One region of the Demequina sp. TMPB413 genome, then DNA from elsewhere that is predicted to be linked to it. Evidence: predicted binding sites of a transcription regulator. Region 1 holds the regulator's gene; each other region holds the start of a gene.
The links. The regulator HrcA, encoded in region 1, represses chaperone genes, less so after heat shock. The targets are predictions, from matches to a motif close to TTNGCACTCGNNNNNNNCGAGTGCNAA.
Positions count from the first base shown of each region.

Region 2: the regulator HrcA is predicted to act here: its motif matches at 8,055-8,081, upstream of LGT36_RS01780 (Hsp20/alpha crystallin family protein).
Region 3: the regulator HrcA is predicted to act here: its motif matches at 7,275-7,301, upstream of groES (co-chaperone GroES).

Region 1 covers NZ_CP096184.1:687,484-697,209, reverse strand. The annotation lists gene LGT36_RS03340 (PhoH family protein) at 1-857, opposite strand, end outside; gene LGT36_RS03335 (HIT domain-containing protein) at 896-1,234, opposite strand; gene LGT36_RS03330 (16S rRNA (uracil(1498)-N(3))-methyltransferase) at 1,231-2,010, opposite strand; gene dnaJ (molecular chaperone DnaJ) at 2,023-3,153, opposite strand; gene hrcA (heat-inducible transcriptional repressor HrcA) at 3,150-4,157, opposite strand; gene LGT36_RS03315 (DUF4870 domain-containing protein) at 4,267-4,623, shown strand; gene LGT36_RS03310 (DUF4870 domain-containing protein) at 4,616-4,978, shown strand; gene LGT36_RS03305 (DUF4870 domain-containing protein) at 5,069-5,509, shown strand; gene LGT36_RS03300 (MCP four helix bundle domain-containing protein) at 5,744-6,142, shown strand; partial or broken gene LGT36_RS03295 (IS3 family transposase) at 6,197-7,368, shown strand; gene LGT36_RS03290 (methyl-accepting chemotaxis protein) at 7,468-8,613, shown strand; gene hemW (radical SAM family heme chaperone HemW) at 8,639-9,726, opposite strand, start outside.
Region 2 covers NZ_CP096184.1:383,786-393,511, forward strand. The annotation lists gene LGT36_RS01745 (hypothetical protein) at 1-307, opposite strand, end outside; gene LGT36_RS01750 (ABC transporter substrate-binding protein) at 623-1,921, shown strand; gene LGT36_RS01755 (carbohydrate ABC transporter permease) at 1,997-3,025, shown strand; gene LGT36_RS01760 (carbohydrate ABC transporter permease) at 3,025-3,876, shown strand; gene LGT36_RS01765 (LacI family DNA-binding transcriptional regulator) at 3,950-4,966, shown strand; gene LGT36_RS01770 (phosphatase PAP2 family protein) at 5,082-5,912, shown strand; gene LGT36_RS01775 (amidohydrolase) at 5,966-7,495, shown strand; gene LGT36_RS01780 (Hsp20/alpha crystallin family protein) at 7,583-8,023, opposite strand; gene LGT36_RS01785 (ABC transporter ATP-binding protein) at 8,596-9,516, shown strand; gene LGT36_RS01790 (ABC transporter permease) at 9,509-9,726, shown strand, end outside.
Region 3 covers NZ_CP096184.1:96,967-106,692, reverse strand. The annotation lists gene LGT36_RS00555 (methyl-accepting chemotaxis protein) at 1-425, shown strand, start outside; gene LGT36_RS00550 (GuaB3 family IMP dehydrogenase-related protein) at 623-1,747, opposite strand; gene LGT36_RS00545 (Glu/Leu/Phe/Val dehydrogenase) at 1,834-3,096, shown strand; gene LGT36_RS00540 (exonuclease domain-containing protein) at 3,148-3,894, shown strand; gene LGT36_RS00535 (TSUP family transporter) at 3,891-4,640, opposite strand; gene guaB (IMP dehydrogenase) at 4,643-6,154, opposite strand; gene LGT36_RS00525 (WhiB family transcriptional regulator) at 6,461-6,751, shown strand; gene groES (co-chaperone GroES) at 6,877-7,170, opposite strand; gene LGT36_RS00515 (class I SAM-dependent methyltransferase) at 7,356-8,531, shown strand; gene LGT36_RS00510 (glycoside hydrolase family 3 N-terminal domain-containing protein) at 8,533-9,726, opposite strand, start outside.

The DNA.
Region 1 (9,726 bases):
CCTTGCAGGATGTCTCGCGCCGCGCGAAGTCCCGACGTGGTCCCTCCCGGCAGGTCGACCTGGGTGACATCGCCCGTGACCACCATGGTCGAACCGAAACCGAGGCGCGTGAGGAACATCTTCATCTGCTCGCGGGTGGTGTTCTGGGCCTCATCAAGAATGATGAACGCGTCGTTGAGCGTACGCCCGCGCATGTACGCGAGCGGCGCCACCTCGATGGTGCCAGCCTCGATGAGCCTGGGAATCGACTCGGGGTCGACCATGTCGTGAAGAGCGTCGTAGAGCGGACGCAGGTAGGGGTCGATCTTCTCGGACAGCGTGCCTGGCAAGAACCCGAGGCGCTCGCCAGCCTCGACGGCCGGCCGCGTCAGGATGATGCGGGAGACCCTCTTCGATTGGAGCGCCGCGACGGCTTGAGCCATCGCGAGGTAGGTCTTCCCTGTACCTGCAGGTCCGATGCCGAACGTGACGGTGTGGCGCTCGATTTGCTGCACATAGGCGGCCTGCCCCTCGGTCTTGGGGCGGATCGTCCTGCCGCGCGAGCTGAGGATCGACCGCGACAGGATCGCTACAGAATCCGAGCGCGCCTCGCTCGCCTCGCCGTCGTGGCTGGCGGCGGCCACTGCTGAGCGCGCGCCCTGAAGCATCCTGATCGACTCCTTGGCTACCTGCGGCGTGAGCGGCACTCCCGCGGCCAGCAGGGAGCGGAGTTCTTCGAATGCGGCGGCGCATTCCGACACGTCGGCGTCGTCGCCCGTCATGGAAATGTGGTTGCCGCGCACCAGGACGTCGACCCCAGGGAAGGCGCGCTCGACCTCTTTGAGCACGGCGTCTGAGGTGCCAAGGAGGGCAGGCATGGTGGCGGCGTCATCAACAATGACGACTCGAGAGGAACTCACGCGTTCTCCCACTTGAGGTCGCCGCCGCCCAGCACGTGGCCGTGGACGTGGAACACCGTCTGGCCAGCCTGAGGTCCTGTGTTGAAGACCAAGCGGAACTGGCCATCGGTCTCGGCATCGGCGACCTGTTGTGCGACCTCGATCATCTCAGCAAGAAGTTCCGGGCGCTCAGCAGCGAGGTCCGTGACGTTCTTAAGGTGCACCACGGGCACCACGAGCACGTGCGTCGGGGCTTTTGGCTGAATGTCGCGAAAAGCGATCACGGTATCCGTGCGTGCGACAACGTCGGCGGGGATCTCGCCGGCCGCAATGCGGCAGAAAAGGCAATCGGTCATGAGTCCAGGGTATTGCTCGACGGCGAACTCGACCACGTACCGCGTAACACCGCGAGGGCCGCGAGGGCCGCCGGGCCGGCCGACGATGCCCTCAGCACGTGCGGGCCGAGCACCACAGACTCAGCGCCTACCGCGGTCAGGGCCTCCACCTCGGCATCGGAGATTCCTCCCTCGGGACCCACGATCACCCACACTTCTTGGTCATCCCTGGCCCACGTGAGGGAGGTCAACGCGGTGGCGGCAACTTCGTGAAGCACCAGCACCCGCTGACCGGTTGCCACCGCCGACTCCACGTCGCGCACCAGCTGGGCGGTGGTGACAAGCGGAGCAACCTCCGGCACGAGCGCACGACGGCTCTGCTTCGTGGCTGCGAGGGCGAGCGACTCCCATGCCGCCCTCCCCTTGTCCACCTTGGGGCCCTTCCACTGCACGATCGAGCGCGCAGCGGCCCACGGCACGATCCTCGTGACGCCAAGTTCCGTCGCTGATTCGACCGCCTGCTCGTCGCGGCCCCCCTTGGCAAGAGCCTGGACCAGAGTCACCGGGGGGTCGCGATCCACGGCGACAAAGTCGATCGCGACGTCGATCCGGTCGGTTGTCACCTGCGTGATGACCCCTGTGGCGCGACGCCCCTTGCCATCAACGACATCGACGCGCTCTCCCACGCCGCGGCGCTGTACGGTGCCCGCGTGGCGCGCCTCCGCGCCGCGCAACGCCACCACGTCACCTACCGCAGCGTCGGCAACCTCTGGACTCAGGAAGACGGGAGCGCTCACGCCTGAGTGTTCCTAACCGCGACCCATAAAGGCTTCGCGCAGACGCGAGAACACGCCGCCCCCGAGCGGCGCGAGGCGTGCCTCAGGGAACTCCTCGCCGCGCAATCGCGCCAACTGGGTCAGCAACTCCGTCTGTGCTTCGTCGAGTTCGCTTGGGGTTTGGATGTCGAGGTGCACGTGAAGGTTTCCTCGGCCGGGGCGTTGCAAACGGCCGACGCCGAGGCCCTTGAGCGTGACGGTCGAGCCCGCGTGGGTTCCCGGCCGGACGTCGATCTCGTGCGGCCCGTCGAGCGTCTCAACGGTGGCGACGGTGCCGAGCGCGGCGGCGGTCATGGGCAGTTCCAGCGTGCAGTGGAGATCGTCTCCCCTGCGCTCGAAGGACTCGTGCGGACGCTCGCGAATCTCGATGTAGAGGTCGCCGCGTGGGCCTCCTCCTGGCCCGGCGTCGCCCATCCCAGACAAGCGGATACGGGTGCCCGTCTCCACTCCGGCCGGGATGTCGATCTCGATCGACCTGCGCTCCCTGGTGCGCCCCTGCCCGGAACACGTGGTGCATGGGCTCTCGATGATCGAGCCGTAGCCGCCGCAGCGGGGGCACGGCGCGGTGGTCATCACTTGGCCGAGCAGCGAGCGCGCGACTCGCTGCACCACGCCTGCACCGTTGCACTGGGGGCAGGTGGCGGGCTGTGTGCCAGGCGAGCAGCACGTCCCGTCACACGTGGTGCACACCTCGGCGAGGTCCACCATCACCTCGCGGTGAACTCCAAAGACCGCCTCTTCCAGTGTGACGTCCACCTCGACGAGCGAGTCTCCCCCGCGTTGGGTGCGAGACGCTGGACCCCTGCGGGCCGAGCCTCCCATCGAAGAACCGAAGAACGTCTCGAAGATGTCCTCGAAGCCAAACCCGGCGCCTGCGCCTGCCGACGAGTTGCCTCCCCTGGGATCAACCCCCCTGTCGAACTGCGCGCGCTTGTCCGCGTTGCCGAGCACCTCGTAGGCGGCGGCGACGTCTTTGAAGCGATCTCCCGCCTCTGGCCCCGCCACGTCGGGGTGCAGCTCGCGTGCCAGTTTGCGATAGGCCTTCTTGATCTCGGCCTCTGTCGCTGTTCTCGGCACACCGAGCACGGCGTAATAGTCCTTCACGTCTCCACCACTTTCGACAGGTAACGGGCCACGGCTCTCACCGCGGCCATCGTTCCCGGATAGTCCATGCGCATCGGTCCGAGCGCTCCTAACAATGCGGGCGAGGCAACATTTCCGTACCCCGCCGCCACGATCGACGTGCCCGCTAGCGCCGCGTGGCCGGTCTCCCGGCCGATGCGCACAGACACGCCTCCCTCTAATGCCATCTCGTGCAACAACCGCAACAGCACGACCTGTTCCTCAAGAGCATCAAGAATCGACGACACCGCGTCGGCCTTGAGGTCGGATCCGGCCCTGGTGAGGTTACCGGTGCCAGAGAAGACAACGCGTTCGATAGTCCCGCCGCGGGCGGCGCCCACTACGGACGACGCGACCTCGGCTAACCATGCGTGCGTCGCGTGGCGCTCGGTCCAGGCCGCGAGGGCCGATTCGAGCGGCTGCGGGGTCAGGCCCGACGCGGTCTCATTGAGTTCGCGAGCGATCCGCTCGAACTCGTCTTCCGACACGTCCTCCGGGACCGACACGGTAGCTTGCTCGACCCTGGCGTCGGCGCTCACCACCACGGCAAGCGCGCGGTCGCTCGTCATGCGCACGAGTTCCACCCGGCGCACGGGGCTTTCCCTGAGTGAGGGGTACTGCACCACGGCCACTTGGCGGGTGAGTTGGCTCAGCAGCCGCACCGAACGCTCCACCACGTCATTGAGGTCAACGGCGTCCGATAGGAAGGTCGAGATGGCGCGCTTGTGGCTGTCCTGCAGCGCCGCCGCGGCGAGCATGTCCACAAAGTAGCGATAGCCCTTGTCGGTGGGGATGCGCCCAGCAGAGGTGTGGGGCTGCGCAATGAGTCCCTCTTCCTCCAGAGCGGCCATATCGTTGCGGATGGTCGCGGGAGACACCCCGAGGTTGTGGTGCTGTGCCAGCGCCTTGGACCCGACGGGCTCGCTGGTAGAGACGTAGCCTTCGACAATCGCCCTCAAGATCGCCTCGCGCCTGTCGTCGCTCATTCCACCTCCCATTGGCACTCAGTTGCTGCGAGTGCTAATTCTACGCAGTGATCCGCGCACTGGGTCCGATCGCGCGTCTCGTCGCGCTAGCGTGTGGTGCGGAGGCGACATGACCTACACGGCACACAGCCGCGCAAGCACCGCGGCGGCCGCGCTCGGGCACCTCGGCGCGATGACGGGCCCGGTGATTCCTGCGCTCGTTTATGTGGCGCGCAGACGGAGTGATCCCTTTGCCGCGACGGAGGCGGCGAAGGCGGCGAACTTCGCTTCCGCGCTGGTCTGCGCGGCAATCGCGGCCGTCGTCGTGAAAATGTATGTGCCTTTCGTCGGCTTTCTCGGTACATTGGCGCTGTGGGTGGTTCCCGTCGTCGCGATCTACTTCAGTTTGGCAGGGTTTTGGCTGGCGCGGCAGGGCAATCCCGCACACTATCCGTTCCAACTCAAAGTGGTGAAAACACATGACTGAAACGCCCCCTCCCGCAGCAGCGGCCCCGCTCAGCGAGTCCGACGAGCGGCTCTACGCGACCCTCAGCCACGCGGGGATCATCCTTTTCGGATTCCTCCCCCCGCTGATCTTCTGGCTCGTCGGCAAGGACCGCAGCGCATTCGTTGACACTGAGGCGAAGGAAGCCCTCAACTTCTCGATCTTGGTCACCATCGGCTACGTCGCCTCGACCATCCTCATCCCCGTCTTTGGCCTGGGCCTGATCACAGGCTTCGCGGTCTGGGTCATCGCCCTGATCTTCTGCATTCAAGCTGCCATCAAGGCCAACAAGCACGAGACCTACCGCTATCCGCTGAACTGGCGCCTCATCAAGTAACTCTCAGGGTTTCACCCTGACCACCCTCAGGGCCCCGAATCGGTCACAAGGCCGATGCGGGGCCCTGAGGCTTTTTGGCACAGTAGAGACATGACAGAGAACACCTCCCCCGATCCTGAACAGGGCGCTCAGAACCCCGCCCCCTTCGCCCCCACCGTCCAGCCGATGCTCGAGTCAGAGGCTCGCACCTGGGCAATGCTGGCGCACGTCATCGCCGCCGTCGCGTCCCTGGTCAGCGCTGGCACCATCGCCTTTGTCGCCCCGCTGGTGATCTGGCTGGTCTATAAGGACCGCTCGGCACTCGTGGCGCATCATGGCAAGCAGAATCTGAACCTGCAGATCACCGCGCTCGTGTTCGGTGCAGGCGCCGTCGTGCTCGGCCTGTTGCTGTTCGTGGTGGGCCTCGCGGTCACGCTGCCGCTGTGGGGCCTGTACGTGCTCTACGCGATCATCATCTCGTTCGTGGCGGGCGTGAAGGCCGCCAATGGTGAGTACTACCGCATCCCGCTCGCCATCCAGTTCATTAAGTAAGGCCGCGCACCGCACGAGGCCACACCAGACCGAAGCCTCTCCGATCCCAGTCAAGGGACGGGGAGGCTTCGGCACTTCTCACTTCGACGCCACGCCCACGAGACCTTTTGCACACCGCACGGTAGGCCAGGACACAAGTCCCCTCGCGCTTCCAACACATCCACCGATAGTGGCCACGTGTGAGGCCAGTGGAGGCCTTCCTGGGCCACACAAAGCGAGGGGGACACTGTCGCCATGGGACGTTGGGTACGCAACCAAGGAATTGCCGTTCGGGTGCTGGGAGCAATCGGGATCGCACTCATTGTCGCTGTGGCAGTGGGCGCGGGAGGGATCCTCTCGATGCGCACGATGGATGCGGGCGCACAGGAAGTCGCCACGGTGAACCTCCCTGGTGTGCACGCAGCCGGTGAGCTTCGGGTCGCGGTGGATGACCTCCGTATGGAGGTGGTGAATCACCTGCTCGCGGACAATGTCGCCGACAAGACGGCTGTCGACCAGAAGATCCTTGAGCGCACCCAGGGTGTGCAGGACGCACTCGCAGAGTTCGAGGCGATCACTGTCGACCCAGAGGCGGCACCCATTATCGAGCACTTCAGAGCGTCGCTCGAGAAGTACCTGGGGCTGGTGCAGTGATTGGTGACAACTGACTTCTGGGATCCGGGCGGGTCCTGGTGGAAGGATGTTGTCATGTCTAGAGCTTTTCCTGAGGAGTTTCGCCGTGACGTGGTCGCGGTCGCGCGGCGCCGTGAGGCGCCGCAGAAACAGATCGCCGAGGACTTCGGGATCTCTCATGCGACGTTGTCGAACTGGTTGCGTCAAGCCGATGTCGAAGACGGTGAGAAGCCAGGGGTGACCCGTGAGCAGGCGCAAGAGGTGCGGGAGCTGCGTCGGCGGAACCGGCTTCTCGAGCAAGAGAATGAGGTGTTGCGTCGTGCGGCAGCGTACTTGTCGCAGGCCAACCTCAGGCTCGGTGGCCACCCAAAATGATCTACCCGCTCGTCCGCGAGTTGGCCGTGGACGGCGTGCCCGTCACGGTGACGTGCCGGGTGCTCAAGATCGCACGTCAACCGTACTACCGGTGGCTCAGTGACCCGGTGACAGCGCTGGAGTGGGTGCAGGCGCATCGGATGAATGCGCTCGTTGATGCTCACCGCGAGGACCCTGAGTTTGGTTACCGGTTCCTTGGCGACGAGGCCGAGGTCGCGGGGTGGCCGATGGCGCGCAGAACCGCGTGGTCACTGTCCGCTCAGGCGGGCCTGGTGTCGGCCACACAGCGACGCAAACGGGGCAAGGCCACCAAGGCCGGCCCGCCCGTGTTCGACGACTTCGTGAGGCGCATCTTCAGGGCCGACCGCCCGAACCAGGTGTGGCTCACGGACATCACGGAACACCAAACGGGTGAAGGCAAGCTCTACCTTTGCGCGGTCAAAGACCTGTATTCCAACCGCATCGTGGGCTACTCGATCGGTGACCGCATGCCAGCCCAGTTGGCCGTGAGCGCCCTGAACAACGCCGTCGCTTCCCGCGGCGACGTCACCGGATGCGTCCTGCACGCCGACCGTGGATCCCAATTCAGGTCCCGGAAGATGGGCCACGCACTGAACCGTCACCACATGGTCGGATCCATGGGTCGCGTCGGCGCTGCCGGGGATAACGCCGCAATGGAATCGTTCTTCAGCCTGCTCCAAAAGAACGTGCTGAACAGGCAACGGTGGGACACCCGCCAAGAGCTCCGCATCGCGATCGTGACCTGGATCGAACGGACCTACCACCGGCGCCGCCGCCAAGACCGGCTCGGACGCTTGACCCCCATCGAGTACGAGACCATCATGAACACACCACTGGCCCTCGCGGCCTAAACCGAACTGTCACCAGTTCCTGCACCAGCCCCCCTCGACGTCTGGTCAACGCTGCTGCGCGCCACCAGTCAGGCTCAGGACCTCGACCGTTTCATCAGGGTGCGAAACGACGCACTCGCGAACCCCACCACGCTCATGGTCGATGACGTGACGGCGCTGATCGAGGGTGAAATGGAGGCGGCCGCCGCGACCGCAGACGCCAGCGAAGCCACGTACGAGTCGTCCCTGCTCACGGTCGCGGTGATTCTGGTGGTGGGGTTGGTCATGGGAGTCGCGGCCGGAGTCCTGATTTCCAGGGGCATCGTTCGCGACCTCAAGCATGTGGTGGGAATGGCTGACCGCCTCAAGGACGGCGATCTCACGGCCAGGGCCGCACTCACCTCTACCGACGAACTGGGACGCATGGGCCGCGCCCTCGACGACGCGGTCACCTCCATCGCCGCCGTCGTCACCACGGTCACAGAGAATGCCACCACACTCGCAAGCGCGACGGAAGAGCTTTCCGCTTCGACCAGCCAGATCAGCTCTGCCGCCCAGGGAGCCGCTGCTCAGGCAGAACTCGCGGCCGCGGCAGCAGAACAAGTTACCCACAACGTCGAGTCGGTCTCGGCAGGTTCCGAGCAAATGGGCGCCTCGATTCAGGAGATCGCCTCCAACGCGAGTTCGGCCTCGACCGTCTCGTCGCAGGCCGTCCAGAAGGCCACCTCTGCCGGCACGACCATCCGGAACCTGGGTCAGTCGTCCGAGCAGATCGGCAACATCGTCAAGCTCATCACCTCGATTGCCGAACAGACCAACCTTCTCGCCCTCAATGCCACCATTGAGGCGGCGCGAGCGGGCGACGCAGGCAAGGGCTTCGCGGTCGTGGCGAGCGAGGTCAAGGAACTCGCGCAAGAGACCGCCAGGGCAACGGAAGACATCTCGCAGCGCGTCGCGGCGATCCAGACGGAAACAGCGGCGGCCGTGCTGGTGATCTCCGACATCGAGGACGTGGTCGGGTCGATCAACGACTACCAGGCGACCATTTCCGCCGCTGTCGAGGAGCAGACGGCTACCACTTCGGAGATCTCACGATCGGTCGCGGAGGCAGCGATCGGCACGGGAGACATCGCGCGCAACATCACCGGCGTCGCTCAAGCGTCGCAAGTGACGTCCGACGGCGTGGTTGAGGCGCAGGGCGCGATCGGGTCCCTCGCCGAAATGTCGGAGTCGCTGCTGACGCTCGTGGGCAGTTTCAAGGTGTAGCTCGCCCCAAGGAAGGCGGGACGGGCTACACCGGCGTGAGCTCTCTCACGACGGCGTCGGCCACCAGCCGGCCGCGTCGCGTAAGGAGCACGGTGCGTTGGGGCCCCGCGGCGGCGATCCCATCGACAAGGCCGTTGGCGATCAGTCCAGCGACCCGTTGACGCTGCTCAGGGTGAATGTCATCGAGCGAGAGCCCGTCGGACAACCGCAGACCCAACATGACCCGCTCGAGGGCGAGGTCGTCGTCGTCAAGGTCTTCTTGGCCGTCGGCCGGGTCTTGCCCTTCGGCGACGCGCGTCGCATACGCGAGGGGATGCTTGACGTTCCACCACCGCGTGGCAGGCAGCGCCTCCCCTTGGGCGCCGACGCGCGGGCCAAGGTACGAGTGGGCGCCAGGGCCGATTCCCCACCAGTCCTGGCTGCGCCAGTAGGCGATGTTGTGGCGACAAGCGTCGCCAGGGGTGCGCGCCCAGTTTGACACCTCGTACCAGGCATAGCCGGCGCCGCCTAGTGCCTCGTCGGCCGCTTCGTACATGTCCGCTTGGACGTCAGGATCGGTTGCGGGGATCTGGCCCCTGCGCAGTTGCGCACCCATCTTGGTTCCAGGCTCGATCACCAGCGCGTACGCGCTGACGTGATCGGGAGCGAGCCTGATGGCCTCGGCGAGCGAGGTCTTCCAGTCATCGAGCGACTCCCCCGGCGTGCCGTAGATGAGGTCGAGGCTGACCGCAAGGCCAGCAGCGCGCGCCCAGTCGACGGCGCGCTCCACGTTCGCCGGGTCGTGGGTGCGCTCAAGGGTTGCGAGCACGTGAGGGACCGCCGACTGCATGCCGAAGGACACCCTCGTGAAGCCAGCGCCCGCCAAGGCGGTGAGCGACTCCGCCGTCACCGAGTCGGGGTTCGCCTCGGTGGTGACCTCCGCGCCGACGGCGAGACCCCACGTCTCCCTCACCCCGTCGAGCAGCGCGACAAGCGCCGAGGCGTCGAGCATCGTGGGAGTGCCGCCCCCGAAGAACACTGTCGACGCAGGCCTGGGATCACTACCCCTGGCTCGCCTCGCCATCGCCATCTCCGCGAGCGCCGCCTCGACGTAGCCCTCGCGCGTCGCGCCCT
Region 2 (9,726 bases), 300 kb from region 1:
AGACGAAGTCTCCGATCTCGTAGTCGCGCCCGTCATATGACAGCACTGAATCGGCGTTGTCCCAAGCGGCGAAGGAGCGAGGGAAGACGGCCAAGACCGCCGTGTCGGCGTCGTCCCATGTCGGGTTGACCACCAGGCACCCGTCGCGCAACTCGAGCGTGCCCTCGAGAAGCGCATCCATGCCGCCGTCTTGCGGATTCCAGTCGTAGTGCGCCACGGGGCTATCGGGCGACTCGAGATCGGTTCCCTCGCTGCCGCAGCCCGTGAGCAGAAGGACGAAGGCCCCGGTGGCGAGCGCTCTGTTCATACGCCAAGTATGTGTCGCTTGCCCGCGAGCCGACTAGTACCAGGGGAGGGAATTGTCGAGCGCTTGCGGAGAAAAACCGTCGAACCGGGTCGCTTTCGGGCCACCGGCACATTGCGAAATCTGTTGGTAACGATTCGATGACGAAACAGGCTCAAGGGGCCATTCTCGATTGACACGCCCCCGGCTCAGACCTACGGTTGAGGCGATTCAGGGGAGCGCTCTCACACGGGAGTAGAGCGCTCTCAAGAGTCTGACCACCACCTACTTCACAAGGGAGTGAACGTGAGTCTCTCACGACGCAAGAAGACCCTGGGTATGGCCGCTGGAGCGACCGTATTCGCCTTGACCCTCGCAGCATGTGGTTCGAGCGACAACGCTTCGGACGACCCCACTGACGCGAGCAAGCCAGCCGAGAACGCGGAGCCTGTAACCCTCACGGTTGCTACCTTCAACAACTTCGGCTACACCGACGCCCTGCTTCAGGAGTACATGGACCTGAACCCGAACGTCACGGTCGTTTCCAACGTGGCAGCGACGTCAAACGACGCCCGCACCAACTACTTCGCCAAGCTCGGTGCCGGCGGACTCGCCGACATCGAAGCCATCGAGGTTGACTGGCTTCCTGAGGTCATGCAGTACACCGACTTCCTCGCAGACCTGTCCGACCCCGAGGTTGAGGGTCGCTGGCTCGACTGGAAGACCGCTGCCGCTACCGACCCAGACGGTCGCCTGATTGCGTACGGCACCGACATCGGCCCAGAGGCCGTCTGCTACGACGCAGCCCTGTTCGAAGAGGCGGGCCTGCCGACTGACCCGGCCGAGGTTGCTTCGCTCCTCGAGGGCGGTTGGGACACCTACTTCGAGGTCGGCCAAGACTTCGCCGACGCGAGTGACAAGGCCTGGTTTGACGGTGCCGGCGGCACCTACCAGGGCATGATCAACCAGGTCGAGGCCGCTTACGAGGACCCCGAGACTGGCGAGATCGTTGCCACCACCAACCCCGAGGTCAAGGCGATCTTCGACCAGCTCACCGCTGTGACGCCCGAGATCTCCGCTCACCTCTCGCAGTGGTCTGACGACTGGTTCGCCGGTCTTGCCACGGGCGAGTTCGCCACGATGCTGTGCCCAGGCTGGATGCTGGGTGTCATCAAGGGTGCCGCGCCTGACACCACCACGTGGAACGTCGCAGACGTCTTCCCCGGTGGCGGCGGTAACTGGGGCGGTTCGTACCTGACCGTTCCCGCTGCTGGCGACAACGTCGAGGCCGCTAAGGACCTGGCCAACTGGCTGACCGCTCCTGAGCAGCAGCTCAAGGCGCTTGCCGCTGCCGGTACGTTCCCGAGCCAGAACGTTGCGCTCGAGGACGAGGCCGCACTGAACGAGGCCATGGCCGCGGGCGAAGAGCCCACCAACGCTGTGTACTTCAACAGCGACACGCTTGGCACGACCTTCTCGAACCGTGCCAACGCCATCTCGGTCTCGCCTTTCAAGGGTGAGTTCTACTTCCAGGTGAACGACGCGATGCAGAACGCTCTGACGCGTGTCGAGGACGGATCTCAGGACCCGACCACCTCGTGGAACCAGTTCGTGTCTGAGGTCGAAGCAATCGGCTAAGACGCTAAGGACCCGGGCCGTCCCCTCGTGGGGCGGCCCGGGTAGCCGCGTTCAGATCTCTCACGAAGGACCTCCATGTCAACCACCAGCGCCCCGCAGGATGGCGGCTCTCAAGGAGCCGTTCGCCAGCGACAGACCAAACTGACCTGGCGCCAGCGCCGCGGTCAGTGGGATGTGAAGTACTCCCCGTACCTCTACATCGCCCCCTTTTTCATCGTCTTCGGTATCACGGGCCTCTTTCCCATCCTGTACACGGCGTACATTTCGCTGCAGGACTGGGACCTCGTGCGCAATACTGGCGAGTTCATCGGCTTTGATCAGTTCGCGTGGGTCCTTCAGGACCGCGAGTTCTGGATCGCCTTGCGCAATACCTTCTCCATCTTCCTGCTGTCCTCAGTGCCGCAGTTGGTGGCAGCCACCTTCATCGCAGCCATGCTCGATGCGAATCTACGGGCCAAGACGTTCTGGCGCATGGGGGTCCTGCTTCCCTACGTCGTCGCCCCTGTCGCCGTCGCGCTGATCTTCTCCAACATGTTTGGTGACAAGTTCGGCCTCATCAACACGGTCCTCGGAGACCTCGGCATCGATCCGATCCTGTGGCACACGGACATCATTCCTAGCCACTTTGCGATCGCGACGATGGTGAACTTCCGCTGGACGGGCTACAACGCCTTGATCCTTCTTGCGGCGATGCAGGCGATCCCGCGCGACCTCTATGAGGCGGCGGCCATCGACGGTGCCCGCACTGTGCGGCGCTTCTTCTCGATCACCATTCCCCAGATCCGTCCCACGATGATCTTCGTGATCATCACGGCGACCATCGGTGGACTCCAGATCTTCGACGAGCCGCGCATGTACGACGCCTTCGGGCTCGGCGGTGCCAACAGGCAGTGGCTCACCATCACGATGTACCTGTACAACACAGGTTGGGGCGACTTCAACTTTGGCCGCGCCGCGGCCGTCGCGTGGCTGTTGTTCCTCATCATCATTTCGATCACGCTGCTGAATAACTTCTTGACGCGCAAGTTTGTGGCGGATGACGCCACTGCTGTCAAGAAGGTCAAGAAGCAAGCACTCAAGGGTTCAGCAAAGGGAGGAAAGTGATGGCGCGCCGTCGACGGACCAGCATCGGCACGGGACGCCCCTCGCCCTACGTGTACGCGATGCTTGCGGTGGTTCTCATCGCCGCGATGTTCCCCTTCTACTGGTCGTTCCTGATCGGTTCGGGTGACCAGTCGTCCATCTATGACCAGAACCTGTCGTGGTGGCCAGGAGGCAACTTCCTAGCGAACGCCTCAGAGGTCATCAACAACGATGCCGTGAAATTCTGGAAGGCGCTGAGTAACTCGATCATCGTCTCCACGGTCACGGCAGCGTCAACGGTCTTGTTGTCCACGTTGGCAGGATTCGCATTTGCCAAGCTGCGCTTCAAGGGTTCAGGCCCCCTGCTCGTGGCGGTCATCGCCACGATGGCAGTACCCGTCCAACTGGGCGTGGTGCCGCTGTACATCGCGATGTCCAAGCTTGGCTGGACCGGCAACATCGGCGCAGTCATCCTGCCCGCTCTGGTCACGGCCTTCGGCGTGTTCTGGATGACGCAGTACCTGTCGCAGTCGCTGCCGACTGAACTGATCGAGGCGGCTCGCGTTGATGGTTGCTCCATGTTGCGCACGTTCTGGCACCTGGGACTCACCTCGGCTCGACCGGCTGCTGCGATGCTCGCGCTGTTCACCTTTGTGACCACGTGGAACAACTTCTTGTGGCCGCTCATTGTGCTCGACCCGCAGAGTCCAACGTTGCCCCTTGCCTTGTCGTTGTTGCAGGCCAACTACTTTGTGGACTATTCCTTGGTGTTGGCGGGCGTGCTTATCGCGACCGTGCCGCTGTTGCTCCTGTTCATCTTTGCTGGTCGCCAACTGGTGTCTGGCATCATGCAGGGCGCAGTAAAGGGCTAAAACGATCCCATCGTGAGGGGTGGCTCGCCTCAACGGCGGGCCACCCTCCACGATGACCAAACAAGGGACGAACATGCGATCCCCCGAATTGCCTCCGGCGCCGACGCTGGAGATGGTGGGCGCCCTCGCGGGGGTGTCACGCGCGACGGTGTCGCGCGTGGTGAACGGGTCGCCCCGCGTCTCGGAAGAAGTCGTCCAGGCCGTCAGGGCCGCGATCGTGGAGTTGGGCTACGTGCCCAACCGTGCAGCGCGGTCCCTCGCCAGCAAGCAAGCTCATGCCATCGCCCTAGTAGTGCCCGAGGACATGTCACGGCTGTTTGGCGACCTCTACCTCGCGTCGATCATCGGCGGCATTCACAACAGGCTCGAGCAGTCCGACTACGTACTGAACCTGATGGTGGCGTCCGAGCGCGGCGACGGCAAGACCATGCGCTACCTCCAGGGCGGCAATGTCGACGGCGCCATCGTGATTTCTCACCACACAGACGACACGTTCCTGTCCACCCTGACCCAGACGCTCCCCGTCGTGTTCGGCGGCAGGCCTGCGGTCCGAGTCCAAGGCGGCCACGTCGTCGACGTCGACAACGTCGCTGGTTCACGCACCGCCACCGAGCACTTGATCAGTACCGGTCGCACACGCATCGCGACCATCACCGGTCCGCAGACGATGCCGGGCGGCATCGACCGGCTCACGGGGTTCCTCGCCACCCTTGAAGAGGCAGGGCTCGCGCCCGGGCCGATCGTTGAGGGCGACTTCACCTTGCGCAGCGGCACGGAGGCGATGCGGCAGGTCTTGGAGCAAGACGCGACGATCGACGGGATCTTTGTGGCCTCCGACATGATGGCTGCGGGGGCCATGACCGTGCTGCGCTCGCAGGGACGTACCGTGCCTGATGATGTCGCTGTTGTCGGTTACGATGACTCGGCAGCGGCGCTCACCACGGACGTGCCCTTAACAACGGTGCGTCAGCCCTCGGAATCGATGGGTGTCACGATCGCGAGCATCCTCATGGATGTGCTCAACGGGATCGAGGACCATCCGCGGTTGACGTTGCTTCCGACCGAACTTGTGGTCCGTTCTTCTGCCTGAGCTGACCAGGCGCGTTCCGTCCGCACCAAGCCTTCGCACGGGATCCTGCCCGGCACATACCTTCGACACACACATCCTGACTGCCGAGCCGTCAGGCAACTAGAGTGGGGGATCTATGAGTCACGACGCGAACCGACCGGCCTTCGAGCCGCAGCGGTCCTCCGACGACCTCAGCGATCTCACCCTTTCGACGGACGGCACGGCAGGTGCCGCGCGGCCGGGATGGTGGCGCAGGCACCGGCCATGGATGACTGAGATCGGCCTGATCATCGGCCTGTACTACTTGTACTCCGTCATGCGTTCCGCCTCTCCTGACCGCGTCTCCCTCGCCATGAACAATGCCGATCTGGTGGAGCGCGTTCAGCGCGCCGCTGGCCTCGACATGGAGCTCGCGCTCAACCAGATGTTCGTCAGAAATCAATGGCTCGCAGACTTCGCCAGCCTTTGGTACCAGATCACGCACATGGTCGTCACCGCTGGCATTTTGCTGTGGTTGTGGCATAGGCGCCGCGAGAACTATGGCGCTCTACGTACGTCTCTCGCTGTGCTGATGGTGGCTGGCCTCGCAACGTACTGGTTGTTCCCACTCGCACCGCCGCGCTTCGCGCTCAACGGTGCGGTGGACACCATGCATGCCAATCCTGTGCTCTTTGCAGGCCAAGAGAGCGTGACGGGGCTTGCCAATCTCTACGCCGCGATGCCCAGCCTTCACGTTGGCTGGGCCGTGTGGTGTGCCCTTGCTGTCGTGATGACCACCAAGAGTCGCTGGTGGTACGCCGCATGGCTCTACCCACTCACCACCACTTTTGTGGTGATGGGGACAGCCAACCACTACCTGCTCGACGCTGCCGCAGGCACCGTCTACGCCGTCGGCGCGTATGCCGTGGTGCGCTCCGCATATGCGCGCGTGGTTGCCACCCCGGCGCCAGCCCAAGCCGGAGTCTGACGGCCGCGTTTTTGGGGCGCGTGCAGTAGCGCGTCCGCCCCTAGCCTTGCGTCATGAAGCCACCACCGATCACGCTCGTCGGAGCGCGTCTTTGGGAAGATCCTGCCGTTCCACGCGAAGGGGCGGCCCCTGAACTCGTCGACGTCAACATCGGCACTGAAGGTCGCATCGCGTCTATCGAGGCGACGGGTGCGCAGCCGCCAAAGGGTGCGAGGGTCATTGACCTTGACGGCCGGTGGATCATGCCGGGGCTTATGGATCACCACGTCCACTTCACGATGTGGGCCAAGCATCGCGGGCGCGTGAGCCTTGCGGGCGCGAAGTCCGCTGACGACGTCGTCGACGTGGTCAGAGGCGCGCTCGTCGATCACCCAGTGCTGAGCCTTGCGGACGTCGAACCGCTCGTGGGCAGCGGGTATCAGGATGCCTTGTGGCCGGAGCCTCCCACTGCCGCGATGCTCGATGAGGTGGCCGTTCACGTGGGTCAATACGGGCGACCCATTGTGCTGATCAGCCACGACCTTCACTCCGTGTGGATCAACACGGCAGCGGGGGAGCGCTACGGAGTGCCCGCCGGCCTCTTGCGAGAGAACGCAGCCTTCGAGCTGGAGATGGCGCTCGAGGCAGAAGAGATGGCGGACCCTCGTCGCATTGAGGTCTTGGTGTCGGACGCGGCGAACGCGGCCGCTAGCCGGGGCGTGACGGGCATCATGGACTTGGAGATGGCGGACAATCCGTTGGTCTGGGCCAGCAGGATCACGTCGGGCATCCGCGCGCTGAGAGTGATCGCCGGCGTGTACCCGCGCCACCTCGCGGAGTCCCTCGCCCGTGGCGAGCGAACGGGCAAGCGGGTCCCCGGCACCAAGGGTCAGGTCACCGTCGGCCCCCTCAAGGTCTTCGCCGACGGCGCGCTCAACACGCGGACGGCCTGGTGCTTCGACTCCTATCCGGGCACCTCCGACTTTGGACACGCCGCTCAGGCTCGCGGGGACCTCGAACGCATCCTTGCCGATGCTCGCGAAGTGGGCTTTGACGTCGCTTTGCACGCCATCGGCGACCGCGCCGTCTCGGAGGCGCTCGATGCCTTCGCCGCCAGTGGCGTCGGCGGTTCGATCGAGCACGCGCAAATGGTGAGGGAGCAGGACGTGGCGCGCATGGCGGCGCTCGGCGTCGCCGCGGGCATTCATCCGGAGCATCTCTTGGACGACCGCGAAGTCATGGATGTGATGTGGAGCGGGCGCACTCACCGAGCTTTCCCTTACGGCGACTTCGCCAGGGCGGGAGTGAGTCTTCGCCTCGGCTCTGATGCACCTGTCGCTCCGCTCGATCCATGGCTCGGAATATCTGCTGCCGTGCACCGCACTCGAGACGAGCAGCCAGCCTGGGAACCGGGGAACGCGCTCGACATCGGCACGGCGCTGAGGGCTTCTTGGGCCTCGCCGACGCTGGCGCCAGGGGTTCGAGCGGATGTCGCCGTCATCGAAGCCGATCCTTCGACATCAGACGTGACGCAGTTGCGAGATATGCCGGTCGCGCTCACCTTGCTTGGCGGTCGCGTCACGCACGACGCCCTCGACGCTTGAGGCAAGCAAAAGGCCGGGCGCAAGAGCGCCCGGCCCTTTGTGTGGCGGTGGCGCCGACGCGTCGAGGCGCGCGGCGTTCCGCCACAGTTAGTCCGTCGTCACTTCGATGCGGCGCGGCTTGGCCGACTCGGCCTTGGGCACCGACACGGTCAGCAGTCCGTCCTTGAAGGCGGCCTTGATGCCAGCTGGGTCGACCCTGTCAGGGAGTCGGACGGCGCGGTGGAACGTGCCAAAGCGGCGCTCTACGCGTCGGAACTTGTCGGCGTCCTTGTCCTCGTAGAAGTCGCGGGAGCCAGAGATCGTCAGGACGTTCTCCTCGATGGAAACGTCGACGTTCTCGGCAGGGACACCGGGCAACTCCACGTGCAGTGTGAAGCCGTCTTCTGTCTCCTCGACGTCGAGCGCGGGGCTGAAGGCGCCGGCGAGGGAAGCGTCGGCATCGCCGATGAAGCTTCTGACGATGCGCTGGAAGTCGTCGTTCCAGGGCGCCGCGGCCGGGATTCCGTTGCGGACGAGTTCTCGTCTCATGATGATCCTCCTTGCAGTTGGTGATGCGGACCGGCCACCCGACCGGCCCGGGTTCAAAGTTGAGTTCATGACACTCATGTTACGACTTGAGCGGCTTACACTCAAGTCTGCCGATCGACTTTTCGCGCAGGGAGGACAACCCACCCACAAATGGCTCAATCCGTACCGGATTTCGCCGCTCCACGGCACAAGTGGCTCGATCCGTACCGGATCTCGGAGCACCATGGTGCAAATGGCTCGATCCGTACCGGATCTCGCGGCGGCGGCCAGCCAGTGGCTTGATTTGTACCGCGGCCGACGCTGGTGGGTAGAGATTGAGTCGTCGGAGGGGGTGGGCGCCGGGGACGGTACGGATCAAGCCATTTGCGAGGGTTGGGTGCGGAGAGCGGTACGGATTGAGCCATTTGCGAGGGTTGGGTGCGGGGAGCGGTACGGATTGAGCCATTTGCGAGGGTTGGGTGCGGGGAGCGGTACGAATTGAGCCACTAGGGGAGGGCCCTGAGCCGGACTCAGGGGCGATGTCATACCGGAGGACGAAGCGACAGCGGAAGCCCTGACTGTAGGTTCGGTGCATGCCCGCTATTGCCACGCAAGGCCTCACGAGGGTCTTCGGCCCCGTGACCGCGCTGTCGCAGCTCACCGTCGAGATGCCGTCAGGAGTGGTCGGCCTCGTCGGCGCGAACGGCGCCGGCAAGTCGACCCTCATCAAGATCCTGTTGGGCTTGCTGCCGCCCACCTCAGGCACGGCCAGTATCCTCGGGATGAACTGCCTCACCGACGGCGTCAAAATCCGCGAGATCGTCGGCTACATGCCGGAGAGCGAGTGCCTGCCCCCTGATGTCTCCGCAACGGAGTTCATCGTGCACATGGCACGCATGTCGGGACTGCCGACGGACGTGGCGCGCGAGCGCACCGCGGACACTCTGCGCCACGTGGGACTTTACGAGGAGCGTTACCGCCCCATCGGCGGCTACTCGACCGGAATGCGCCAGCGCGTGAAACTAGCCCAGGCGCTCGTGCACGATCCCAAGTTGGTCCTGCTGGACGAGCCCACCAACGGCCTCGACCCCGCCGGTCGCGATGACATGCTCGGCCTCATCAGACGCATCAGCACCGACTTCGATATCTCAGTGGTGGTCACATCGCACCTGCTCGGCGAGCTGGAACGGATCGCGGACCACATCGTGTCGATCGAGGGCGGCGTGCTCCAGCACTCGACCTCCACTGCCGCGGCGACGGAGTTCAGCGGCGTCGTGCTGGTCGAGGTGACCGACAAGGGGCCGGAGGTAGTTGAGCGGCTCAAGGCTGCAGGCGCCACGGTCACGACGGGCGGCCAGCCCAACAGTTTTGCGGTGGCGATCGACGACGAACGAGTGCTCGATGACGTGCGCGGTGCCGTCGCCGACCTCGAGGTTGGCTTGATCAGGATGCAGCACGGCCGCCACCACCTCTCAGAGATGTTCGCGACCCAGCAGGAGGCGCTCCATGGCTGACAACAAGGCGCCACACGCCACCACCGCCGACGCCCAGTCGCAGACAGTCATTCACGACATCGGCTTCCGTCACTACGACGGACCTCGCCTTGGCCGCGGGTGGATCGTCAGGTCCCTCCTAGTCGAGACATTCAGGGGAGTGTTCGGCTTCGGGCGTCCCGCGAAGGCCAAGATCATGCCGTGGATCCTCGTGGGCATCATGCTGGCGCC
Region 3 (9,726 bases), 590 kb from region 1:
AGGCGGCGCGAGCGGGCGAGGCAGGGAAGGGATTTGCGGTGGTCGCAAGCGAGGTCAAGGACTTGGCTCAACAGACCGCCGAGGCGATCGAGACGATTCGTCCCGTGCTGGAGGAGGTCGCGACCGACTCCGCCGAGATGCGTGCCGCCGTCGATCGCATCGAGAAGTCGATCGCCTTGGTCGATGAGCACCAGTCGTCTATCTCCGCAGTCATCGAAGAGCAGACGGCGACCACCACCGAGATCGAACGCAATCTGATTGTCGCCGCTGGTGGCGCCACCGATATCGCGGCTGCCGCACAAGTGTTGTCGGAGTCGGCTCAAGACGCCCAGCGAAGCGCGACGGAGGTGGGCGGCGTGGTCACTGACCTGACGTCGATCGCCACGGACCTGGCGACAGGGGTTGACCAGTTCACGCTGGCCTAGGCGCTCCCCACCCCTCACAAATGGCTTGATGTGTACCGTTGCTCGGCGCGATCGGCCGCCAATGGCTTGATGTGTACCGCCCGCGGGGCGGGCTGGTACGAATCAAGCCATCGGGCGGCGCTGAGCGCAAGATGGCAGTACACATCAAGCCACGTGCGGCGTGCGCCCGCGTCGGCGCAGCGGACGGGCCTAGACGGCTAGCCCGCCTGGTAAGGGCTCACCACGACGTCGACGCGCTGGAACTCCTTGAGGTCCGAGTAACCGGTCGTCGCCATGGATCGACGGAGAGCGCCCATCAGGTTCGTGGTGCCATCAGCTCGCGCACCTGGCCCAAACAGGATCTCCTCAAGAGAGCCGACTGAGCCGACGTGCACGCGCTCGCCGCGAGGCAGTTCTGGGTGGTGGGCCTCGGGGCCCCAGTGGAATCCGCCGCCGGGCGCCTCCTCTGAGCGTGCAAGCGCGGCGCCCAGCATGAAGGCGTCTGCCCCGCAGGCGATGGACTTGACCATGTCACCGGAACGTCCAAGTCCGCCGTCGGCAATGACGTGAACGTAGCGACCGCCAGACTCGTCAAGGTAGTCCCTGCGAGCGGCTGCAACGTCGGCGACAGCAGTGGCCATCGGCGCGTGGATACCCAGAGAGGTTCGGGTGGTGTGCGCCGCTCCACCGCCGAAGCCGACAAGCACGCCTGCCGCTCCGGTGCGCATCAGGTGAAGGGCGGCCTGGTACGTGGCCGCGCCGCCAACGATCACGGGAACATCGAGTTCGTAGATGAACTTCTTGAGGTTGAGCGGCTCGCCGTCGGCGCTCACGTGCTCGGCGGAGACGGTGGTGCCCCTAATCACGAAGAGGTCGACGCCAGCGCTCAACACCGCCGAGTAGTGCTCCTGGGTGTTGTGGGGCGACAGGGCGCCAGCGACCGTCACCCCTGCCTCGCGCATCTCACGAAGACGCGCCGCAATGAGCTCGGCCTTGATGGGTTCGCGGTAGATCTCTTGCATGCGCGCGGTCGCGGCCTCTGCCGGCAACGATGCGATTTCGGCAAGCAGAGACGTCGGGTCCTCGTACCGCGTCCACAGGCCCTCGAGATCGAGGACACCAAGACCACCGAGCTGCCCCAAGGCAATCGCCGTCGCTGGCGACATCACGGAGTCCATCGGCGCGGCGATCACGGGAATCTCGAATCTGAACGCGTCGATCTGCCACGCGAGCGACACGTTCTGCGGATCGCGCGTGCGCCGCGATGGCACGATCGCCACGTCGTCAAAGGAATACGCCCTGCGTCCGCGCTTGCCGCGCCCGATCTCGATCTCGTTACTCACGCACTCAGCCTACCCGGCGGCGGACTGCCTCTCCCCTGCCGGCCCTCGCGGGGTTAAGGTCGTCGAAGCTCTACCAGGAGGTCACGATGATTCAGTCACGTCCACCGGCCGACGGCCCGCTCGCCGACGCGCTCGCGCAGTTGGAGGCGGCTGTCGCCCATCTTGGCTATGACGAGGGCATGCACCAAATGCTCGCGACGGCGCGCCGAGAGATGCAGGTCAGCGTTCCGTTGCGCCGAGACGACGGCAGCGTGGCGGTCTACTCCGGCTATCGCGTGCAACACAACTTCTCACGAGGGCCGGCGAAGGGCGGCTTGCGTTTTGCCGCCACCGTCGATCTTGACGAAGTGCGCGCCTTGGCCATGTGGATGACGTGGAAGTGCGCGCTCGTTGACGTCCCTTACGGGGGCGCGAAAGGCGGCGTCGCGATCGAGCCGCGCGACCACAGCAAGGGCGAGCTCGAGCGCATCACCAGGCGGTACACCTCGGAGATCGCGCCGATCATCGGCCCCGAAGTGGACGTTCCTGCGCCAGACATCGGCACCAACGAGCAAACGATGGCGTGGATGATGGATACCTACTCTGCGCTCGTCGGCCACACCGTCAGGGGCGTCGTCACTGGCAAGCCCGTGAGTCTCGGCGGCTCGCGCGGTCGTGCGACGGCCACCTCGAGAGGAGTCGCGCACATCGCACTGCTCGCGATGGCCGCCCACGGAGTCGAGCGCGAGCGCGCCACGGCAGCCGTCCAGGGATTCGGCAAGGTGGGGTACGACGCTGCGCGCTTTCTCGCAGAAGAGGGCGTCATCGTGCAGGCGGTGAGCGACGTCGACGGCGCGGTGTATGCCAGAGAAGGGCTCGACATTGCGGGGCTTGGGGAGCATGCGAAGCAGACGGGTTCCGTCGCGGGCTACCCTGGGGCGGAGGCGATCGATCCCGCCGACCTGCTCACGCTGGACGTCGATGTGTTGGTTCCCGCCGCCATCGAGGGCGTCATCACTGCAGCAAACGCACCAGAGGTGCGGGCAAAGATCGTGGTCGAGGGGGCGAACGGCCCAACCACCAAAGCGGCCGACGCACTGCTCGCCGAGCGCGGCGTCGTGGTAGTGCCAGACATTCTCGCCAACGCGGGCGGCGTGATCGTGAGCTACTTCGAATGGGTCCAGGCTCACCAGGCCTTCCAATGGAGCGAGCGTGAGGTCACTGAGCGCCTGGAGGAGCGCCTCACGGCCGCCTGGCACGACGTGGTCGAGTACGCGGGCGCGCACTCGCTGACCTACAGGGCGGCAGCCACCGCCCTCGCCGTTCGCCGCGTCACCGAGGCGCATCGCCAACGCGGTCTGTACCCGTGACAGTCGCCGCGCCTGGCGGTCCGCGTCTCACCCTCGTGACAGGCTGAGGGCATGAGTTGGATAGATGGACCGATGGTGGGCTTTGACACCGAGACCACGGGCGTATCGCCCCAAAACGATCGCATCGTGACTGCGGCGGTGATTCGCCGTCACGGCGGCGCCGTTGAGGTGCGCGAGTGGCTCATCAATCCTGGCATCGAGATTCCCGCCCGCGCCACCGAGGTGCACGGCATTACCACCGCCAAGGCGCAAGCTGAAGGCGCAAATCCTGCCGACGCTCTCGAGCAGATTGCCACGGCCCTCGCCGACGCTCTCGGAGCAGGCATCCCTGTGGTTGGCTTCAACGTCCAGTACGACCTCACCATTCTTGAGGCCGAACTCGCGCGCCACGGCCTGCGCACCTTGGCCCAGCGCCTGCCGCAGGGGATCAGGCCGATTATCGATCCGCTCGTGCTCGATCGCCATCTCGACACGTATCGCAAGGGCAAGCGCAAGCTCATCGACATGTGCGGCACGTACAGGGTCCAGGTAGTGGCCGATGACCTCCACGCCGCCGACGCTGACGTGCTGGCGACCCTCGACCTCGTACCCGCCATCGCGGAACGCTACCCATCGCTCGCCACTGTCGCTCTTCAAGACCTGCACGATCAGCAGGCGTCGGCACACAGCGCGTGGGCCAACCGCTTCAGGGCGTGGCTTGTCTCGAAGGGCACCGTTGACGACCTCCCGAGCCCTGAGTGGCCAGTGGCTACCCTTCAGGTGCCGAGCGACGACGCCGACGCTCCTGCGCTCTTCTAGCCCACCAACACCCGCGCGAGCATCCCCAGCGACATCACCACGATCAGCACGCGCAGCACCAATGGCTTGACGCGGAAGAGCACGTGCGAGGCCACGTACGACCCGAGCAACTGGCCTCCGATCATGGCGGCGCCTGCGACCCACACCACCTGGCCAGCCACAAGGAACACGGCCAGCGAGGCCGCGTTCGTGGCGAAGTTCAACGTCTTGGCAACGGCGGTCGACTGGACAAGCGTCTGCGCGCGAAGCGCCACTCCCGTGAGAGCGTAGAGCGAGCCGGTACCCGGGCCAAAAGCGCCGTCGTACGCACCGATGGTCGGCACGACAGCACCCCTGAAGGTCCCCTCGCTGACGCGTGGGCTCGTCGGCGGGTGGTGCGCGCGCGGCACAAACAGGAAGTAGGCGGCGATCAGTGCCAACACCACGGGGATCAGTACTCGCAGACCGTCGGCGTCGACAAACTGGATCCCGATCGAGCCTGCGACGGAGCCAGCGAATGCGAGCAGCATCGGACCTCTGACGTCCACCCACGAGACTCGACGACGTCTCAGCACCTGGTACGTCGCCATGCCGGTGCCGAAGGAGCCTTGAAGCTTGTTGGTCCCGAGTGCGGCGAGCGGCGGCACCCCGGCCAAGAGGAGCGCGGGCAGCGTCAGGAGACCGCCGCCGCCCGCAAGAGTGTCAAGGAATCCGGCGACCAGGGCCACCACGGCCAAGATGGCAAGCGCATGCCAGGTGAGCTCCACCGCTAATTCGGGCCGGCGTAGTTGGGAGCCTCGACGGTGATCTGGACGTCGTGCGGATGGCTCTCTTTGAGACCAGCAGGCGTGATGCGCACGAACTTGCCCTTTGACTGCAACTCGGGAATGGTGCGTGCCCCGACGTAGAACATCGACTGCCCCAAGCCACCGACGAGTTGCCTAACCACGGAGGACAAGGGGCCCTTGTAGGGCACCCGCCCCTCGATGCCCTCCGGGATCAGGTCATCGTCGCTGGGAGCGTCGGCCTGGAAATAGCGATCCTTGGAGTACGAGCGACGCCCCCGGGAAGCCATCGCCCCCATCGAACCCATGCCGCGGTAACTCTTGAACTGCTTGCCGTTGACCAGGACGAGATCGCCAGGCGTCTCGGCACAACCGGCAAAGAGCGAGCCGATCATGACGGACGACGCTCCTGCCACCAGTGCCTTGGCGATGTCACCCGAGTACTGGAGCCCGCCGTCGGCGATGATCGGAACGCCAGCGGCGCGAGCGGCAAGGGAGGCCTCATACACGGCCGTCACCTGAGGAACGCCGACGCCTGCCACCACTCGAGTGGTGCAGATCGATCCAGGTCCGACACCCACCTTGATGGCGTCCACGCCCGCGTCGATCAGCGCTTCCGCACCAGCGCGAGTGGCGACGTTGCCGCCAATGACCTGGACGTGTGACGTTGCCGGGTCGGACTTGAGGCGGCGGATCATGTCGATCATCGCTTGAGCGTGCCCGTGAGCGGTGTCAACGACGAGCGCGTCAACCTCGGCATCCACCAAGGCTGTCGCTCGCTCCCATGCATCCCCATAGAACCCGACGGCAGCGGCGACTCGAAGGCGCCCCTCGTCATCTTTGGTGGCGAGCGGGTACTTCTCCGTCTTGACGAAGTCCTTGACGGTGATCAGACCGGTGAGCTTGCCGTCCTTGTCGAGCAGCGGCAGCTTCTCGACGCGATGCTTCGCGAGCAGTTCGGAGGCTGCAGCGTTGGAGACTCCCTCTGGAGCCGTGATGAGCGGCATGGGCGTCATCTGGTCGCGCACAAAACGGCCGGCGTAGTCACTGGGAGACACGAACCTCATGTCGCGGTTGGTGATAATGCCGACGAGCGTGCCGTCGGCGTCAACCACGGGGAGACCCGAGACGCGGTAACGGGCACAGAGGGCGTCGAGGTCCGCGAGAGTGGCATCGGGACTGATGGTGACTGGGTCAGTGATCATCCCCGACTCGGAGCGCTTCACCGTCACGACCTGCTGGGCCTGGTCGTCGATCGAGAGGTTTCGATGGAGCACGCCGATGCCGCCGAGCCTGGCAAGCGAGATTGCCAGACGCGCCTCTGTCACCGTGTCCATTGCTGCGCTGAGCAGTGGCACGGCGATGGAGATTCCGCGCGTGAATCGGGTCGCCGTCGACACCTCTGAAGGCGTGACATCACTCTCGCCAGGAAGCAAGAGAACGTCGTCATACGTCAGGCCTGTGAACCCGAAGGGGTCGTGCTCGCTGGTTGCCATGGAGCCAAGTCTAGGGCTCTACATGCGGCGACAGGATCGCTCTCAAGGGCATACCCCTGGCGGCATAGCGCCGGTGTTCACCCTGGGAAGAATGGACAAATCACCCCCAAAATGGGGGTTTTCAACCTGGTCAGGAGCGGGTACAAACAGTCATGAAGGTCCTAGTCGACCGGACGACGAGGTCCTCATGGGCCGGACGCGTTGACTGTCCGTTTCGTCCGGTTTATGGTAATTCTGTCCTTGAGCGGTAGCGAGGGCAGAGTGAGTCAATGAAGACGAGTTTTGCACCACCGAGCGAGGAGCACGATGGAGACGATCGCCACATTGCCAGCCCCAACGCAGGACCAGTGGGAGTGGCAGTACGAAGGTTCATGTCGCGAAGCAGACCCCAATCTGTTTTTTCACCCAGAAGGCGAGCGCGGTGCTGCGCGCCGCCGTCGTGCCGAAGCCGCCAAGCAGTACTGCAACCGTTGCCCTGTCCTTGAGTTGTGCAGGGAACGCTCCCTCGCCGCGCGCGAACCGTTCGGCGTGTGGGGAGGACTCAGCGAGGACGAACGCCATGCGATCCTCGCTGGCCGTATGAAGCAGGCAAGCTAACCCGCTTCCCGGCCATCTCCATAGCGCCCGCCGCCTAGCCCCCCTCAAGGCCGCGGAGCAGCACGGAGAACACGAAGGCCCCGGCGACCGTGAGGTCCCCGGGGCCTTCGCTTGCGTTGCGAGGTTTACTCGACGACTGCGAGCAGGTCGCGCACCGACAGGATCAGGTATTCCTGACCGCCGTGCTTGACCTCGGTGCCGCCGTACTTTGAGTACATCACCCTGTCGCCGACGGCGACGTCGAGCGGTACACGGTTTCCGTTGTCGTCAATGCGACCCGGTCCGACCGCGACGATCTCGCCCTCCTGGGGCTTCTCCTTCGCGGTATCGGGGATCACGAGGCCCGAGGCCGTGGTCTGCTCGGCAACTGCCGGCTTCACCACAACCTTGTCCTCGAGAGGCTTGATAGAGACCGACACTGCGGACCTCACCTTCCTAGAACGTGACGTGTAGTTTGCGGCCGCGGCCCGCCGTCGCGGGGGTCAGGCAGTGGTCGCTCTCCCGACTGGGAGCACTTCAGAATTTAGCACTCTCGTGAAGTGAGTGCTAACTGAAGTCCTGCCTTTCGCCTGGGGAGAAACCGCGGGCATGCCAGGATCGAGTCATGGACGCCCGCGCCGCACGCTTGGCCCTCTCCCCCGAGACGCTGTCATTGCTTGCTCCCCTGCCGCCGTACGACGCCGACCACGCGCTCGTGCTTGCCCAGCAGCTTCGCGACAGGGGTGCGGATGCCGACGTGGTGGCGGCCGCACTCACGCAGTCACGCCTTCGCGCCGACGCTCGCGCCAAGTTCGGCGACTTCGCCGCGGGGATGGTCTTCACTCAAGAAGGTCTCGAGCAAGCGACCCGGCTCGTCGTCGCCGCACACCACGGCCAGCGCTATCGCGCAGCTGGGGTCACGACGGTGGCGGATCTCACGTGTGGCCTGGGTGCGGACGCGATGGCTTTCGCCACTCTCGGTCTCAACGTGCTGGCCTTCGAGCGCGACGAAGCAACGGCTCTCCTGGCAGCTCACAACCTGAGGCACTGGGACGGTGCGTCCGTGGTGCACGCCGACTCCCTGGAGACTCTCGCTCGCGGCGACATCGGCATCGACGCCGTCTTTGCCGATCCCGCCAGGCGCAACGCTCTGGGCCGGCGCCACGACCCTCGCGACTACTCCCCGCCTCTCGGAGAAGTCATCGCGCTCAGGCGCCGCTGGCCCGAAGTGGGCATCAAGGTAGGCCCGGCGATCGCGCACGACGACGTTCCTCAGGAGACCGAAGCCCAATGGGTGAGCGTCGATGGCGATGTCGTCGAGGCGGGCCTGTGGATGGGAGCGCTGGCGCACCACCATTCCCACTCGGCGCTCGTACTCAAGGCCGGTCAGGCACACGTGCTTGATGGTGCGCCAGTGCCGGGCGAGCCGGGAGAGCTTGGCGAGTACCTTCTCGAGCCCGACGGAGCCGTCATCAGGTCTGGACTCGTGGGGCCTCTCACAGAGAGCCTCGGCGCCCGCTTGCTCGACCCTCACCTTGCCTACCTCACGACAGACACACCCGCCGCTTCTCCTTTTGCGACGACGTTCCGCATCGTCGATTCTCTTCCCTACTCGGAAAAGCGCCTCGCCTCGGCTCTCGCTGCGCGCGGCGTTGGTCACGTCGAGATCAAGAAGCGCGGCCTCGACGTTGACCCTGCCGCGCTGAGGCGCCGTCTGAGATTGAAAGGCGACTCGAGCGCCACGGTGATCCTGGCGCGGATCGGCGATGCGCGCACCGCGTTTATCGCACAGCGCGTTTAGGTCAACGCCCGCACGGAGTGCCTGGCATTCCAGGCACGGGCCAGGAACCACCGGGGGGGACGTTGCCGGTGAGAACATCAGCCAGTCCGGCGAGCGCCGCCTCTGACCGCCCGTAGAGCCCCACGTACGCGGTGGCTTGCGACGCGGGAAGACCCCACGGCCCGTCCATCGCCACCACAACGTCGGCGTTGCCCGATCCCGTGGAGGAACCGAGTATTCGAACCGTGGTGCCCTCTTCTGACTCGCCCACGCCGTAGGCGGCCAGGGCGTCGGCGAGCGCACGGCGTTCACCAGGCCAGCCGCCCACGATCCTGACGGTGTCGCCCACCAGCGGCTCGCCGCACTGCGGTGCGACGACGGTCGCGGAAGTCGCTGCGAACTGGCGCGCGTAATCGACGTCGGTCGATTGCCCCGCTGCGGCATCCGCCCACTGGGCCTGCTGAGTCATGAGGAGGCTGACGCGCGCGACGGCCTCGTCGAGACGCTGTCGAGAAAGCGAGCCGTTCTCTACCGCCACCACGATGGCTTGGCGCGCGGCCTCCACGTCCCGGGGTAGCAGCAGCAAGTCCGCTCCCGCCGCGAGCGCAGCCACTTCCGAGTCACCCGGCCCATACACGTCGCTGATGGCGGCCATGTTGAGGGCATCCGTGGCCGCCACCCCGGTGAATCCGAGCTCTTCTCTCAAGTATGCGTACGCCTCCGGGTTGGTAGTGGCGGGCCCTCCACCCCATTCGGCGACCGAGATATGCCCCATCATGACCATCGGCGCGCCCTCGTCGACCGCTCGCGTGAACGGAACGAAGTCACGCGCGGAGAGTTCCTCCACTGTTGCGGTCTGCACGGGCAGGGCCGCGTGCGAGTCCGTCGTCACCGAACCGTGACCAGGGAAGTGCTTCACGGCGGGAGCGACTCCTCCAGCCATGAATCCCTCCACGGCAGCGACAACGGTGGCGGCGACGTTGTCGGGGTCGGAGCCCGCCGACCTGACCTGGATCACCGGGTCGCCGGGGCCCACTGTCACATCGGCCACAGGCGCCCAGTTCACCGTGAAGCCCAAGTCAGCCATGTCCCTCGCGACGGCTTCGTAGGCGTGTGTCACCGTCGCCTTGTCCGACGCGGCGCCCGCCGCCATGAACGCCGGCATCTCGGGCAGAATCCCGTCGAGCCGCGCCACGGGACCGCCCTCTTGGTCGGT